Regions from separate parts of the Enterobacter sp. UPMP701 genome, predicted to be linked through region 2. Evidence: predicted binding sites of a transcription regulator. Region 2 holds the regulator's gene; the other holds the start of a gene.
What was found. Region 2 encodes PurR, which represses purine synthesis genes. Its sites were predicted from a motif close to CANGCAAACGTTTGCNTG; they were not measured.

Region 1 (7,990 bases), on a different contig from region 2:
TTCGTTCTGGCCAATAACGCGATTATGCAGATCCTGCTCCATGCGCAGCAGTTTTTCACGTTCCCCTTCCAGCATGCGCGCCACGGGAATACCGGTCCAGCGAGCAAGCACTTCGGCAATTTCCGCATCTGTCACTTTATTACGTAACAAACGCATCGTTTTGCCTTCAGACTGCGTCGCGATCTCAAGCTGTTTCTCCAGCTCAGGGATTTTGCCGTACTGCAGTTCAGACATACGTGCCAGGTCACCGACACGACGCGCCTGCTCAATAGCAATCTTTGCCTGTTCCAGTTCTGCTTTGATCGTCTGGGTGCCGGAAAGGGAAGCTTTCTCGGCTTTCCACTCTTCTTCCAGCTCAGAATACTGGCGCTCTTTATCGTCCAGCTCTTCGTTAAGCATATCCAGGCGTTTCTTACTCGCCTCATCAGACTCTTTCTTCAGCGCCTGCTGTTCCAGCTTGAGCTGAATGATGCGGCGGTCGAGTCGGTCCAGCTCTTCCGGCTTCGAGTCAATCTGCATACGAATGCTCGAAGCCGCTTCATCAATCAGGTCGATCGCTTTATCCGGCAGCTGGCGGTCAGCGATATAACGATGAGAAAGCGTCGCCGCGGCAACGATGGCCGGGTCAGTAATCTGCACGTGGTGGTGCAGCTCATAGCGCTCTTTCAGACCACGCAGGATCGCGATGGTATCTTCAACGCTTGGCTCGGCAACAAACACTTTCTGGAAACGACGTTCAAGAGCGGCATCTTTCTCAATATACTGGCGATACTCATCAAGCGTAGTGGCGCCGACACAGTGAAGTTCACCACGCGCCAGCGCAGGTTTCAGCATGTTCCCGGCATCCATCGCGCCGTCCGCTTTACCGGCTCCAACCATGGTATGCAGTTCGTCGATAAACAGGATGACGTTGCCTTCCTGTTTCGCCAGGTCGTTAAGCACGCCTTTGAGACGCTCTTCGAACTCACCGCGGTATTTCGCACCGGCCACCAGCGCGCCCATGTCCAGCGCCAGCACGCGGCGGCCTTTCAGGCCTTCCGGCACTTCGCCGTTCACGATTCGCTGCGCCAGCCCTTCAACGATGGCGGTTTTACCGACACCAGGCTCACCAATCAGTACCGGGTTGTTTTTGGTACGACGCTGCAGCACCTGAATCGTACGGCGGATCTCTTCGTCACGGCCGATAACCGGATCAAGCTTGCCCTGTTCGGCACGCTCGGTCAGATCGACCGTAAATTTCTTCAAGGCCTGACGTTGGTCTTCGGCTCCCTGATCGTTCACGCTTTCACCTCCACGCATTTTCTCAATCGCCTGAGTCACATTGGCGGTGGTTGCACCGGCAGATTTCAGCAGGTCGGTCAAGGTACCGCGTGATTCAAGCGCCGCCAGAACAAACAGCTCTGACGAAATAAAGTTGTCCCGACGTTTTTGCGCCAGCTTGTCGCAAAGGTTCAACACGCGTACCAGATCCTGCGACGGTTGCACGTCGCCGCCGGTACCTTCTACCTGTGGTAAACGGCTCAGCGCCTGATCGATAGCGGTGCGTAACTGGCCAGCATTAATGCCAGCGGACGTTAATAAAGGACGTACCGATCCCCCTTCCTGATTCAGCAAGGCACTCATTAAATGAAGAGGTTCGATAAATTGGTTGTCGTGCCCCAGTGCGAGGGACTGGGCATCGGCGAGAGCAAGCTGGAATTTATTAGTAAGACGATCCAGACGCATAACTCCTCCCATAACAGGTCAAATTTGCTACTGGAGATTAAATGAGGTCATCCCTCAATTATTCAAGGTTAATGACCTGAATTATGTGAAAAGAAAACGGCACGTGCCGGATCGTCTTGATTCTTTAGGTTATATCAGCCAAATGAAACTTGCCATACGCCCCGTCGTCTTGTCGCGGCGATAAGAGAAAAAATCATCCTTTTCGGTGAAGGTACAGCGATCTCCGCCGAAGATCTGGGTCACGCCAGTATTATTCAGGCGCTGGCGGGCAAGCTGATAAATATCGGCCAGATATTTATCTCCCGAGGGCAGGAAAGCTTCCACTGCTTGCGGATCTTTTTCCATGAATGCTTCACGAACCTCTGGCCCCACTTCAAAAGCACGAGGGCCAATGGCCGGGCCAAGCCAGGCCATGATATTGGCTGGCTCATCATTAAAGCAGGCAATGGTCTCTTCCAGCACACCTTCACACAGGCCACGCCAGCCCGCGTGCGCTGCTGCCACCTCCGTACCAGCACGGTTACAAAACAGCACTGGCAGACAATCGGCGGTCATCACCGCACAAACGGTTCCCGGCGTATTACTGTACGAGGCATCAGCGCGTTTAAAAGCATAGGGCTCCCCCGTCAACTTCAGCACTGCTTTACCATGAACCTGTTCCAGCCAGACCGGTTTCGACGGCAGGTTACCCGCAGCAAACAGACGCTTACGGTTCTCTTCAACGTGTTCCAGGTTGTCGCCGCAGTGCGCACCGAGGTTCAAAGACGCCCACGCGTCCTGGCTTACGCCACCGATACGGGTTGAACTGCAGGCAGCCACGCTCTCAGGCAGTGGCCACGCCGGGACAATCAGTTTGGTCATAACCAGTCCACTTGATCCTTATGTTCTTCAAAATCAGCACGCATGGCGTCAATAAGTTCCACCATATCCTGCGGGATAGGCGCATGCCATTCCATCTGAATTCCTGTAATCGGATGATACAGACGCAGCATGGTCGCGTGCAGTGCCTGACGATCGAATTTACGCAGTACGCTGATGAACTCATCCGACGCGCCTTTTGGCGGACGCGGACGACCGCCGTACACCTGGTCCCCCACCAGCGGATGGGTAATGTGCGCCATGTGCACGCGGATCTGGTGAGTACGACCGGTTTCCAGGCGCAGGCGCAGGCGCGTATGAATACGGAAGTGCTCCATAATGCGATAGTGCGTTACCGCCGGTTTACCCATCGGATGCACCGACATATGGGTACGTTTCGTCGGGTGACGGCTGATTGGCTCTTCTACCGTGCCGCCAGCGGTCATGTGCCCAATCGCCACCGCTTCATATTCGCGGGTGATTTCACGCAGCTGCAGCGATTCCACCAGACGGGTCTGAGCAGGAACCGTTTTCGCCACCACCATCAAACCGGTGGTGTCTTTATCCAGACGGTGAACGATGCCGGCGCGCGGGACATCCGCGATCGGCGGATAATAATGGAGAAGTGCGTTAAGCACCGTACCGTCAGGATTTCCCGCGCCCGGATGAACAACCAGATCGCGCGGCTTGTTGATCACCAGAATGTCATCATCTTCATAGACGATGTCCAGTGGGATATCCTGCGGCTCGAAGCGGATTTCCTCTTCGATTTCAGCATTGATGGCAACTGCTTCCCCACCAAACACTTTCTCTTTTGGTTTGTCCCAGATCTTGCCGTTTACCAGCACGCGCTGGTCAAGGATCCATTCTTTTATGCGTGAACGCGAATAATCAGGGAACAATTCGGCCAAAGCCTGATCTAAGCGTTGACCGAGCTGATTTTCGGAGACTGTTGCGGTGAGTTGTACTCGTTGTGCCATAAACTGCTTCTTTGTTTAACGTTGGGTTTTACGGCTTTGCCGTTTAATATAGTGTGCTATTGTAGCTGGTCTTAATCGGGAGCAGGAACAGAGTTTCTCCCGGACAAACATTTGAGGAAAGTCAAAACGTCATGACGCGCATGAAATATCTGGTGGCAGCGGCCACGTTGAGCCTGGCTTTGGTGGGCTGCTCCGGTTCGAATGAACAGGTCCCTGACAATCCGCCGAATGAAATCTATGCGACTGCACAACAAAAGTTGCAGGACGGTAACTGGAAACAGGCGATAACGCAACTGGAAGCGTTGGATAATCGCTATCCATTTGGTCCGTATTCGCAGCAGGTACAGTTAGATCTTATCTACGCCTACTATAAAAATGCCGACCTGCCGCTGGCTCAGGCAACTATCGATCGTTTCATGCGTCTGAACCCGACTCATCCTAACATCGACTATGTGGTGTACATGCGCGGCCTCACCAACATGGCGCTGGACGACAGTGCTCTGCAGGGCTTCTTCGGCGTGGATCGTTCCGACCGTGATCCGCAGCACGCGCGTGATGCCTTCAATGACTTCTCCAAACTGGTGCGCGGCTATCCGAACAGTCAGTACGTGACCGACGCCACCAAACGTCTGGTGTTCCTGAAAGATCGTCTGGCGAAATATGAATACTCCGTTGCGGAATACTATACCCGCCGCGGCGCATGGGTTGCCGTGGTTAACCGCGTAGAAGGTATGCTGCGTGATTATCCGGATACTCAGGCTACGCGTGACGGCCTGAAGCTGATGGAAAATGCTTACCGTCAGATGCAGATGACCGCTCAGGCTGAAAAAGTGGCGAAAATCATCGCCGCCAACAGCAGCAACACCTGATATTACCTCAAGGCAAAACGGCAGCCCGAAAGCTGCCGTTTTTTTATTCATTTCAGAGCGTCGCTGAAGCGCTTTAGCCTCAACACATCCAGTCAACTATGGCCCCAATTTTTGCCTTCGACAAGGTAAATCTCACCTCTTCCTGTCCTGCCTCACAAAAAAGATTCCCTGACAAAAACCGACAAAATAACGTGATCTAAATCACACATTTTGACATTGGGTCGGGTATGCTGGAATCACCAAGACGGAAAGACAAGAGGTAAAATTTATGACAATGAACATTACCAGTAAACAAATGGAAATTACTCCGGCAATTCGCCAGCACGTCGCAGACCGTCTCGCCAAACTGGATAAATGGCAAACACATTTGATTAATCCACATATCATCCTGTCCAAGGAGCCGCAGGGTTTCATCGCTGACGCAACTATCAATACTCCAAACGGCCATCTGGTCGCCAGCGCAAAACATGAGGATATGTACACCGCTATTAACGATTTGATCAACAAGCTGGAACGGCAGCTCAATAAAGTGCAACACAAAGGCGAAGCCCGTCGCGCCACTACATCGGTGAAAGACGCAAGCTTTGCGGAAGAAGTTGAAGAAGAGTAATCCTTTAAATTGAGTGTACCGCCAACGCGCCTTCGGGCGCGTTTTTTGTTTTTTATTGACAGGGTGAAAACAGTGCGGGTACCTTAACGGTATCAATCACAGGATGACTTTATGAAACTCACGCCGTTCTTCTTCGCATTCTTTTTTACCTTCCCCTGAACGGGAGGCGTTTCGTCGTGTGATAAAGAATGCGAAGACGAACAACAAGGCCTCCCACACCGGGGGGCCTTTTTTATTGATAACGATAAAATGAGACAGGCAACACTATGACACCGGAAAACCCGTTACTGGATTTGCGCGTAAAAATCAGCGCGCTGGACGAGAAATTACTGGCGCTGCTGGCCGAACGCCGCGCACTCGCCATCGAAGTGGGCAAAGCCAAGCTGGACTCCCATCGTCCGGTACGTGATATCGACCGCGAGCGCGATCTGCTGGAGCGTCTGATCCAGCTCGGTAAAGCGCATCACCTCGATGCCCACTACATCACCCGGTTGTTCCAGCTCATCATTGAAGATTCCGTTCTCACCCAGCAAGCGTTGCTCCAGCAGCATCTGAACAAAACCAACCCGCACTCTGCACGCATCGCCTTCCTCGGGCCAAAAGGCTCCTACTCCCATCTCGCAGCGCGCCAGTACGCAGCCCGCCATTTCGAAGAGTTTATTGAAAGCGGCTGTGCGAAGTTTGCCGACATTTTCAATCAGGTTGAGACCGGCCAGGCGGATTACGCCGTCGTACCTATTGAAAACACCAGTTCCGGCGCGATTAATGACGTCTACGATCTGCTCCAGCACACCAGCCTGTCGCTGGTCGGCGAGCTGACGATCCCTATCGATCACTGCGTGCTGGTCTCCGGCTCAACCGACCTGAGCAAGATCGAAACGGTATACAGCCATCCACAGCCGTTCCAGCAGTGCAGCCAGTTCCTGAACCGTTATCCGAACTGGAAAATTGAGTACACCGAAAGCACCTCGGCGGCGATGGAAAAAGTGGCGCAGGCTAACTCCCCAACCGTCGCTGCGCTCGGCAGCGAAGCGGGCGGCGCGCTGTATGGTTTACAGGTGCTGGAACGCAACCTGGCAAACCAGACGCAAAACATCACCCGCTTCGTGGTGCTGGCCCGCAAGGCAATCAACGTGTCAGACCAGGTGCCAGCGAAAACCACGCTGCTGATGGCCACCGGCCAACAGGCCGGTGCGCTGGTTGAAGCCCTGCTGGTACTGCGTAATCACAACCTGATCATGACGAAGCTGGAATCACGCCCAATCCACGGTAACCCGTGGGAAGAGATGTTCTATCTTGATATTCAGGCCAACCTGGAGTCTGCCTCCATGCAAAAAGCCCTGCGCGAGCTGGGCGAGATCACACGCTCCATGAAAGTGCTGGGCTGCTATCCGAGCGAAAACGTCGTACCGGTCGATCCGAGCTAACGTTCGAAGAAGCGGCTTTTCTTCATCCCTGCCACACTCACCGGCAGGGTGAAGATGGCGCCAGAGAGCGGGTACTTCGCCACCTCCTCCGCGTCCATATTTTCCCGCGTGGTAGTAATGAACAGCGTTTTCATATCATCGCCGCCAAAGCAGACCATCGTCGGGCAGCGTACCGGCAGTCGATACTCTTCCAGTTGCTCCCCTTGCGGTGAAAAACGTGCGATACGCCAGCCGTCAAACAGTGCGCTCCAGTAACAGCCTTCCACATCCATCGCCGCACCATCCGGTATCCCTTCCCCCTCTTTAAACTGACGAAACACCTCGCGCCTGCCGGGTTCGCCCTGCTCATCAAGCGGCGTACGATAGATCACACCGTTTGGCGTATCTGAGGTAAACATCCACTGCTTATCCGGGCTAAACGCTAAGCCATTATGCCCGTGGATATCACACTGGATCACTTTCGGCGTCAGGTCGTTATCAATACGCATCAGCAGGGCACCGTTGTAATCCCCCGGCCCCCAGAACGTACCCGCATAGAACCGCCCCTGATGGTCAGTGCCTCCATCGTTAAAACGGGCTAACTGCGGGTTAGAGGGGTTATCGCATACCTTGCGCTGCAGGAGACCATGCTTATCGGCAAGCCAGATACCGTTGCGCATGGCGACGATAAAGCCGCCACGCTCTCTCAGAGCAAAGCAGCCTACCTCTTCATGGAAGGACAGCACGGTATGTTCCTCCGCCGGCAGATGGTAGCGGTGGATCTCTCCTTCCAGAATATCGGCCCAGTAGAGCGCCTGCTCTTCGGCGCTCCACGTCGGGCATTCGGGCAGATGCCCGGTGTAATTCAACAGCAGCTGCGGTTCGGCCATGACAGTTCCCCAAAATGAAAAAAGCCAGCATTGCTGGCTTTCAGTATATACATCATCGCATTACTGGCGACTGTCATTTGCCTGGCGCAACAGCGTCCGGCTCTCACTCTGGAAACGCTGCGCGTAATCGCCAAACCAGTGCTCGACCTTGCGGAAGCTGTCGATAAACGCCTGCTTGTTTCCGTGCTCCAGCAGCGTAATGGCTTCGCCAAATCGCTGATAGTAGCGCTTGATCAGCGCCAGGTTGTTTTCGGAAGACATAATAATGTCGGCATAAAGCTGTGGATCCTGCGCAAACAGACGACCGACCATCGCCAGCTCCAGACGATAGATAGGTGAAGAGAGCGCCAGAAGCTGTTCAAGCTGCACGTTCTCTTCCGCCAGATGCAGGCCGTAGGCAAACGTCGCAAAGTGGCGCAGCGCCTGAATGAACGCCATGTTCTGATCGTGCTCGACCGCGCTAATGCGATGCAGCCTCGCGCCCCAGACCTGAATCTGCTCCAGGAACCACTGGTAGGCTTCCGGCTGACGACCGTCGCAGTAAACCACCACCTGCTTCGCCAGGCTACCGCTGTCCGGGCCAAACATCGGGTGCAGACCCAGCACCGGGCCGGTATGCGCAGCCAGCATCGCCTGCAGCGGACCATTTTTG
Region 2 (7,990 bases):
GAGAGCACCTGCGGACGCATCAGCACCGCCAGCTCTTTACGCACTTCCGGACGTTCGCCGGCGCTGCCTTTCGGCAGGGAGAAGAACAGTGCCACCATCGCGACCACGCCCAGCCCGGCCGTCGCCAGGAAGGACATCCGCCAGCCGATCGCTTCACCCAACCAGGTTGCCGCCGGTACGCCGCCAATGTTGGCAATCGTCAGCCCCATAAACATGGTCGCCACGGCGCTTGCCTGCTTGTGTTTCGGCACAACGCTCGCGGCCACGACCGACCCGAGCCCAAAGAACGCGCCGTGGTTGAGGCTGGTCAGAATGCGCGACAACATCAGGGTGGTGTAGTCCGGCGAAATGGCCGAAAGCACATTGCCGAGGGTGAAAATCGCCATCAGGAAAATCAGCGCATTGCGGCGCGCGCGGTGCGAAAGCAGAAGCGTCATCAGCGGCGCTCCCACCATCACTCCGATAGCGTAGGCGCTGATTAGCATACCGGCGGCCGGGATCGAGACGTCCACGCCCCGGGCGATAACAGGCAGTAACCCCATCGGGGAGAATTCAGTGGTGCCAATCCCAAAAGCGCCAATCGCCAGGGCCAGCAGGGGAAAATTGATTTTCATGCGTCAACTCCGGATGCCGTGTCATGTGGTGACACAGAACAAAGAAGCGGAAAGCATGACATCAATCACAAAAAATGAGAAGTTAACAAAATGGCAAAAGATTTTTGCCAGAGAAGTAACAATCAGGAGATCGGGAGGGAGAAGGCTCTCCCCCCGCGTAAATCAGTGCAGCGCAGCCGTCAGGCCAGCCGCGACAATCAGAGCCAGCACAATAACGGTGGTGAACAGCGAAAACTTCAGATCGGAACTCATCAATTTTTCTCCTTTTAATCCCCCCACGAAAAGTGAGCTTGCTCATTTTTGCACAATTTAGCTCAAAAATCTTCCTGGATTTAAGCTGATAAACACTTTAGCTCTTCCCCTTTTCATCAAGATAGGCCAAAATTCCACGCTAAATTTATTAGCGTACCGGCCATTGACCCCCTCCTGACGTCCCGTGTCGTTTTCCTGGCGTACCGCAATCCAAAATTGCGAGATAAGGGTGAGAGAAGGCAAACGTTTACCTTCAAGTTTTTCAGGAGTTTAGGATATGGTCTGGAGTGACATTTAATGGCAACAATTAAAGACGTAGCAAAACGCGCAAACGTTTCCACTACAACCGTATCACATGTAATTAACAAAACCCGCTTTGTGGCGGAAGAGACGCGCAACGCCGTCTGGGCTGCGATCAAAGAGCTGCACTACTCACCGAGTGCGGTTGCGCGTAGCCTCAAGGTTAATCACACCAAGTCTATTGGTCTGCTGGCGACCAGCAGCGAAGCGGCCTATTTTGCCGAGATCATTGAAGCGGTAGAGAAAAACTGCTTCCAGAAAGGCTATACCCTGATTCTGGGCAACGCATGGAATAGCATAGAAAAACAGCGTGCCTATCTGTCGATGATGGCGCAAAAGCGCGTGGATGGCCTGCTGGTGATGTGCTCCGAGTACCCGGAATCCGTACTGTCGATGCTGGAAGAGTATCGCCATATCCCTATGGTGGTGATGGACTGGGGCGAAGCGCGCGCCGACTTCACCGATTCCGTCATCGATAACGCCTTCGAAGGCGGTTACATGGCGGGCCGTTATCTGATCGAACGCGGCCACCGCGAGATTGGCGTAATCCCGGGTCCGCTGGAGCGCAACACCGGTGCGGGCCGCCTGGCCGGATTTATGAAAGCGATGGAAGAGGCGCTGATTACCGTGCCGGAAAACTGGATCGTGCAGGGTGACTTTGAGCCGGAATCAGGCTACCGCGCGATGCAGCAGATCGTCTCCCAGCAGCACCGTCCGACCGCCGTCTTCTGCGGGGGCGACATCATGGCCATGGGTGCACTCTGCGCCGCAGACGAGCTTGGCCTGCGCGTCCCGCAGGATATTTCCGTGATCGGCTATGACAACGTGCGCAACGCGCGCTTCTTCACGCCAGCGCTGACCACCATTCACCAGCCGAAAGATTCGCTGGGTGAAACGGCCTTCAATATGCTGCTGGACAGGATCGTCAACAAGCGTGAAGAGTCGCAGTCCATTGAAGTTCATCCACGCCTCATCGAGCGCCGCTCCGTTGCGGATGGTCCTTTCCGCGACTACCGTCGTTAATCTTCTTCCGGGGCCAGTCAGTCTGGCTCCCGTAACCATTCCCGGTTAAGCGTTTCGCTGTCACCCAGATAATCCAGCAGCCAGGCCATAGCGGGTGAGACATCATTTTGTTGCCAGGTGAGACAGCAGGCCGCATCCGGGAACGGGTTCTCCAGCGTTAGCTCTATCCACTCTCCGGTGTCGATACGCGGACGCGCAAAATGGGCGGGCACCATGCCTACGCAGAGTCCGGCACTGAGGCACGTCGCCGACGATCCCCAGTCAGGGGCGACAACCCGCCGCTGGTTGTCCAGCAGCCATGTAATTCGCTTCGGCAGTGAACGGGAGGTATCCTCCAGCACCAGCGACGGCCAGCTGCGCAGCGTATCGTCGCTCAGCGGCCCTTCCATCGCCGCCAGGGGATGATCGCTTGCCACCACACATTTCCAGCTCAGCATCCCCATATCGCGAAAGGCGTAACGTCCCCCGACGGGGATCGCCTGGGTCGCGCCAATCGCCATCTCTACCCTGCCGTCCGCCAGCGCATCCCAGACGCCGTTGAACACCTCCTGCGAGACCCGCAGTTCAACGTCAGAGAAATGCCGATAAAAATCGACAATCATCTGCCGGGTGCGCTTGGGCTTAACGATGTTATCCACCGCAATGGAAAGGTGTCCCCGCCAGCCGTTCGCGATCTGCTGACACTGCTCGCGGGTGATCTGCATTTTTTTGATAACAGAACGCCCTTCTTTCAGAAACCACGCCCCTGCGGGCGTTAATTCCACATCACGATGCCGCCGTTCAAACAGCGGAACCGCCAGCCATTCTTCAAGCTGACGTACCGTATAGCTGATAGCCGAAGGGACGCGGTGCAACTCCTGCGCCGCAGCGCTAAAGCTGCCGTTACGCGCGACAGCATCGACCACTTCAAGAGAATAATCTGACCACATTTTCTGCCTGCAAAAAATTTGAATTCACCCGCCAAATATTAGCGTTTCACAAGCGGCTTTGCACTCCCTACACTCAGCGCCAATGTATACCTGCCTCCTCAGGAGAATAAAATAGTGCAACCCAGGAAAGGATTTTTAGTCTGGCTCGGCGGCTTAAGCGTGCTGGGCTTTTTGGCCACCGATATGTACCTGCCGGCCTTCGCCGCGATGCAGGAAGATTTGCAAACGCCTGCCGCGGCCATCAGCGCCAGCCTGAGTTTGTTCCTCGCCGGTTTTGCTTTCGCACAGCTGCTCTGGGGACCGCTCTCGGATCGCTTTGGTCGTAAACCGGTATTGCTGCTGGGGCTGGCCATTTTTGCCGTTGGCTGTCTGGGGATGTTATGGGTGCGCGATGCTACCTGGCTGCTGGTGCTGCGGTTTGCTCAGGCGGTCGGCGTCTGTGCCGCTGCCGTGACCTGGCAGGCGCTGGTCACCGACTACTACCCGGCAAACCGCACAAACCGTATTTTCGCTACCATTATGCCGCTGGTGGGTCTCTCACCTGCCCTCGCCCCGCTGCTGGGCAGCTGGATCCTCGCGCACTTTGACTGGCAGGCTATCTTTGCCACGCTGTTTGCCATCACGCTGGTGCTGATGCTGCCTGCGTTCGCTCTCAAGCCAGCGCATAAAAAAGAGGCGCATGCTGACGCGAAGCCGATTACCTTCACCTCCCTGCTGAGCGCAAAAGCATATCGCGGCAACGTTCTGATCTATGCCGCCTGTTCGGCGAGCTTCTTCGCGTGGCTGACCGGTTCGCCCTTTATTCTGCATGATATGGGCTACAGCCCGGCGGCCATTGGTCTGAGCTACGTTCCGCAGACCATCGCGTTCCTGGTGGGCGGGTACGGCTGCCGCGCGGCGCTGCAAAAATGGGAAGGCCAGCAAATGCTGCCGTGGCTGCTGGTGCTGTATGCGTTGAGCGTCATCGGGACCTGGGCCGTTGGCTTTATTCCGGGCGCGGGTCTTGCCGAAATATTGATTCCATTCTGCGTGATGGCCATCGCGAACGGGGCGATCTACCCTATCGTTGTGGCGCAGGCGCTGCGTCCGTTCCCGCAGGCGACAGGCCGCGCGGCTGCGCTGCAGAACACCCTGCAACTGGGGCTGTGCTTCCTGGCAAGCCTGGTGGTCTCCGCGCTGATTGCCACGCCGCTGCTGACAACAACCAGCGTGATGCTGGTCACCGTCGCGCTGGCGGCGTTGGGTTATCGCATGCAGGCCTCCGCGCAGCGCGCGCAGGACGAGAGCACGCAGGTAGAAACCTCGCATGCCTAATCGCACCAGAAACTATGTTAATTTTCAGTGATTAGGTTGCTAAGAATTTTCTATTGAATCACCAAATTTTGAGGCCTATACTAAATTTGGTTCGATTAAATACGATAAATATTAAGTGTTAACGGGAGCCGGAGTGCTCCCGTTTTACCATGGAAGGCATTTCGGCAAGGGTTATCTCCCTTCCTCTGTTCTACGTCGGATACTAGCCTCGCGGTGTTTACCGTGAGATTTCTCACAAACCAAAAAAAGCGTCTACGCTGTTTTAAGGTTCTGATCACAGTAGGGTGATGGAGAAGCTATGAGTTCATCGTGTATAGAAGAAGTCAGCGTTCCGGACGATAACTGGTCCCGGATCGTCAGTGAACTGTTAGGTCGAGCAGGCATCACTATCAACGGATCATCCCCATCCGATCCTCAGGTTAAACATCCCGACTTTTTTAAACGCGTATTGCGCGAGGGGTCGCTTGGCCTGGGAGAAAGCTATATGGACGGCTGGTGGGAGTGCGAGCGGCTGGATATCTTTTTCGCCAGCGTGTTGCGTGCCGGTCTGGAAAAACAACTCCCTCGTAATATCAAAGACACCCTGCGTGTCGCTTCTGCCCGGCTATTTAATCTGCAAAGTAAAAAACGCGCGTGGATCGTTGGCAAAGAACACTACGATCTTGGCAACGACCTGTTCAGCCGCATGCTGGACCCTTTCATGCAATATTCCTGCGCTTACTGGAAAGAGGCGTCGACGCTTGAAGAGGCTCAGCAGGCCAAACTGCGCCTGATCAGCGAGAAACTGCAGCTGCAGCCCGGCATGCGCGTGCTGGATATCGGCTGCGGTTGGGGGGGACTGGCGTATTTTATGGCGAAGCACTTCGGCGTCAGCGTGGTCGGCGTCACGATCTCCGCCGAGCAACAAAAAATGGCGCAGGAGCGCTGCCAGGGGCTGGATGTGGATATCCGCCTGCAGGATTACCGGGACCTGAACGAACAGTTTGACCGCATCGTTTCCGTTGGCATGTTCGAGCACGTCGGGCCAAAAAACTACGACACCTATTTTGAGGTGGTGGACCGTAATTTAAAACCGGATGGTATTTTCCTGCTGCACACCATCGGCTCTAAGCGGACCGACAATAATGTTGACCCGTGGATCAATAAATACATCTTTCCGAATGGCTGTTTACCGTCCGTCCGCCAGATTGCCAACGCCAGTGAACCCCATTTCGTGATGGAAGACTGGCATAACTTCGGCGCGGATTACGACACCACGCTCATGGCGTGGCATGCACGTTTTCAGGAAGCCTGGCCTGAAATTGCCGACAACTATTCTGAACGATTCAAGCGGATGTTTAGCTATTATCTGAATGCCTGCGCGGGGGCGTTTCGCGCGCGCGATATTCAGCTCTGGCAGGTTGTTTTCAGCCGCGGGATTGAACACGGATTACGTGTCGCCCGCTAAAAAATAACCCCGGTTAGCCGGGGTTATTTTTTTATTCTTCTTCTGCGGCTTTAATTATTGCCGCCTCTTTTGCCGCCAGCACGCGCTCAACGGTATCGACGACCGCCTGGGTTTGCGGATCGATTTCGATATTCACACGATGTCCCAGTTTTTTCGTCCCCAGCGTGGTGCGCTGCAGCGTTTCGGGAATTAAATGCACGCAAAAACGCGTCGGGGTCACTTCTCCCACCGTCAGGCTAATCCCGTCAATGCCAATAAATCCTTTATAGAGGATGTATTTCATTAATGCCGGATCCTGCACTTTAAACCAGATTTGGCGATTATTTTCTGAGGTGACGATTTTCGCCACTTCGGCGGTGGTCATAATGTGCCCGGACATCAGATGGCCGCCAATTTCGTCGCTGAACTTCGCCGCGCGCTCAACGTTAACGGTATCTCCGACCACCAGCTCGCCCAGGTTAGTGATACGCAGGGTCTCTTTCATTAAATCAAAGCTAATCCGGTTGCCATTAATTTCGGTTACCGTCAGGCAGCAGCCATTATGGGCAATCGAGGCGCCGGTTTCGATGCCATCGAGCATATATTCCGGCAGCTCAACCACGTGAGTACGGAAATTAGGTTTTTCATCAATGGACACCACTTTGGCGGTGCCCTGCACAATACCAGTAAACATGCTTACAACTCCTGTTTTTTTCCGGACGGTGGTGACACCGTTTAATCCCACCACAATATCAGTTGGAAAAACAGGTTGCCAGCGGAGCGCATTTTCTGGCGATTTTTTCACTAGATAAATAGCTAAAGCCCGCTACAATAGCTGGCATCCCCCTGCATTTTCTTCTTGCTGCCAGTTACGGCGGCTTTTTTAGTCTCTCAAATAACTACAAAATAAAGGTGTTCACGTGCAGAAGTACATGAATGAAGCGCGCCAGCTATTGGCACTGGCAATACCAGTGATCGTCGCGCAAGTGGCCCAGACCGCAATGGGATTTGTGGATACGGTAATGGCGGGTGGCTACAGCGCCACCGATATGGCGGCCGTTGCCATCGGCACGTCAATCTGGCTTCCGGCCATCCTGTTCGGCCACGGTTTGCTGCTCGCACTCACGCCTGTTATCGCTCAGCTCAATGGTTCAGGGCGACGCGAACGCATTGCCCATCAGGTCCGTCAGGGCTTCTGGCTGGCCGGGTTTGTCTCCGTGCTGATCATGGTCGTGCTCTGGAACGCCGGTCATATCATCCGCGCCATGCACAATATTGATCCGGCGCTGGCAGACAAAGCCGTCGGCTACCTGCGCGCCCTGCTCTGGGGTGCGCCCGGCTATCTCTTTTTCCAGGTGGCGCGTAACCAGTGTGAGGGGCTGGCGAAAACCAAGCCCGGCATGGTGATGGGCTTTATCGGCCTGCTGGTCAATATTCCGGTGAACTATATCTTTATATACGGCCACTTTGGCATGCCGGAACTTGGCGGCGTCGGCTGCGGCGTGGCGACGGCGGCGGTTTACTGGGTCATGTTCTTCTGTATGATCGCCTTTGTGAAACGTGCCCGCTCCATGCGCGATATTCGCAACGAGAACAGATTCAGCACGCCGGACTGGAGCATCATGACGCGCCTGGTGCAGCTGGGCTTGCCGATTGCGCTGGCCCTGTTCTTTGAAGTGACGCTCTTTGCCGTGGTAGCCCTGCTGGTCTCCCCGCTGGGGATTGTTAACGTGGCCGGTCACCAGATTGCGCTTAACTTCAGCTCCCTGATGTTCGTCCTGCCGATGTCGCTGGCGGCGGCGGTGACGATTCGCGTGGGCTTCCGCCTGGGCCAGGGGTCAACGCTGGATGCGCAAACGGCCGCGCGGACCGGGCTGGGCGTGGGTGTCTGCATGGCCATTTGCACGGCGCTCTTCACCGTGGCGCTGCGAGAGCAAATCGCCCTGCTCTACAACGACAATCCCGAAGTGGTGATGCTGGCCTCGCACCTGATGCTGCTGGCTGCCATTTACCAGATTTCCGACTCCATTCAGGTGATTGGCAGCGGCGTGCTGCGCGGATATAAAGACACGCGCTCCATCTTCTTTATCACCTTTATCGCCTACTGGGTGTTGGGTCTGCCGGCGGGTTAC

Region 1: the regulator PurR is predicted to act here: its motif matches at 4,586-4,603, upstream of raiA (ribosome-associated translation inhibitor RaiA).

Annotation. Positions count from the first base shown of each region.
Region 1 covers NZ_JBSKJN010000006.1:988-8,977, forward strand. The annotation lists gene clpB (ATP-dependent chaperone ClpB) at 1-1,725, opposite strand, end outside; gene yfiH (purine nucleoside phosphorylase YfiH) at 1,855-2,586, opposite strand; gene rluD (23S rRNA pseudouridine(1911/1915/1917) synthase RluD) at 2,583-3,563, opposite strand; gene bamD (outer membrane protein assembly factor BamD) at 3,695-4,432, shown strand; gene raiA (ribosome-associated translation inhibitor RaiA) at 4,701-5,042, shown strand; Phe leader region at 5,153-5,278, shown strand; gene pheL (pheA operon leader peptide PheL) at 5,154-5,201, shown strand; gene pheA (bifunctional chorismate mutase/prephenate dehydratase) at 5,309-6,469, shown strand; gene ACWKXT_RS14295 (SMP-30/gluconolactonase/LRE family protein) at 6,466-7,338, opposite strand; gene tyrA (bifunctional chorismate mutase/prephenate dehydrogenase) at 7,399-7,990, opposite strand, start outside.
Region 2 covers NZ_JBSKJN010000001.1:523,580-531,569, reverse strand. The annotation lists gene ACWKXT_RS02600 (MFS transporter) at 1-614, opposite strand, end outside; gene cydH (cytochrome bd-I oxidase subunit CydH) at 777-866, opposite strand; gene purR (HTH-type transcriptional repressor PurR) at 1,164-2,189, shown strand; gene punR (DNA-binding transcriptional activator PunR) at 2,207-3,118, opposite strand; gene punC (purine nucleoside transporter PunC) at 3,233-4,432, shown strand; gene cfa (cyclopropane fatty acyl phospholipid synthase) at 4,731-5,879, shown strand; gene ACWKXT_RS02570 (riboflavin synthase subunit alpha) at 5,911-6,552, opposite strand; gene mdtK (MdtK family multidrug efflux MATE transporter) at 6,779-7,990, shown strand, end outside.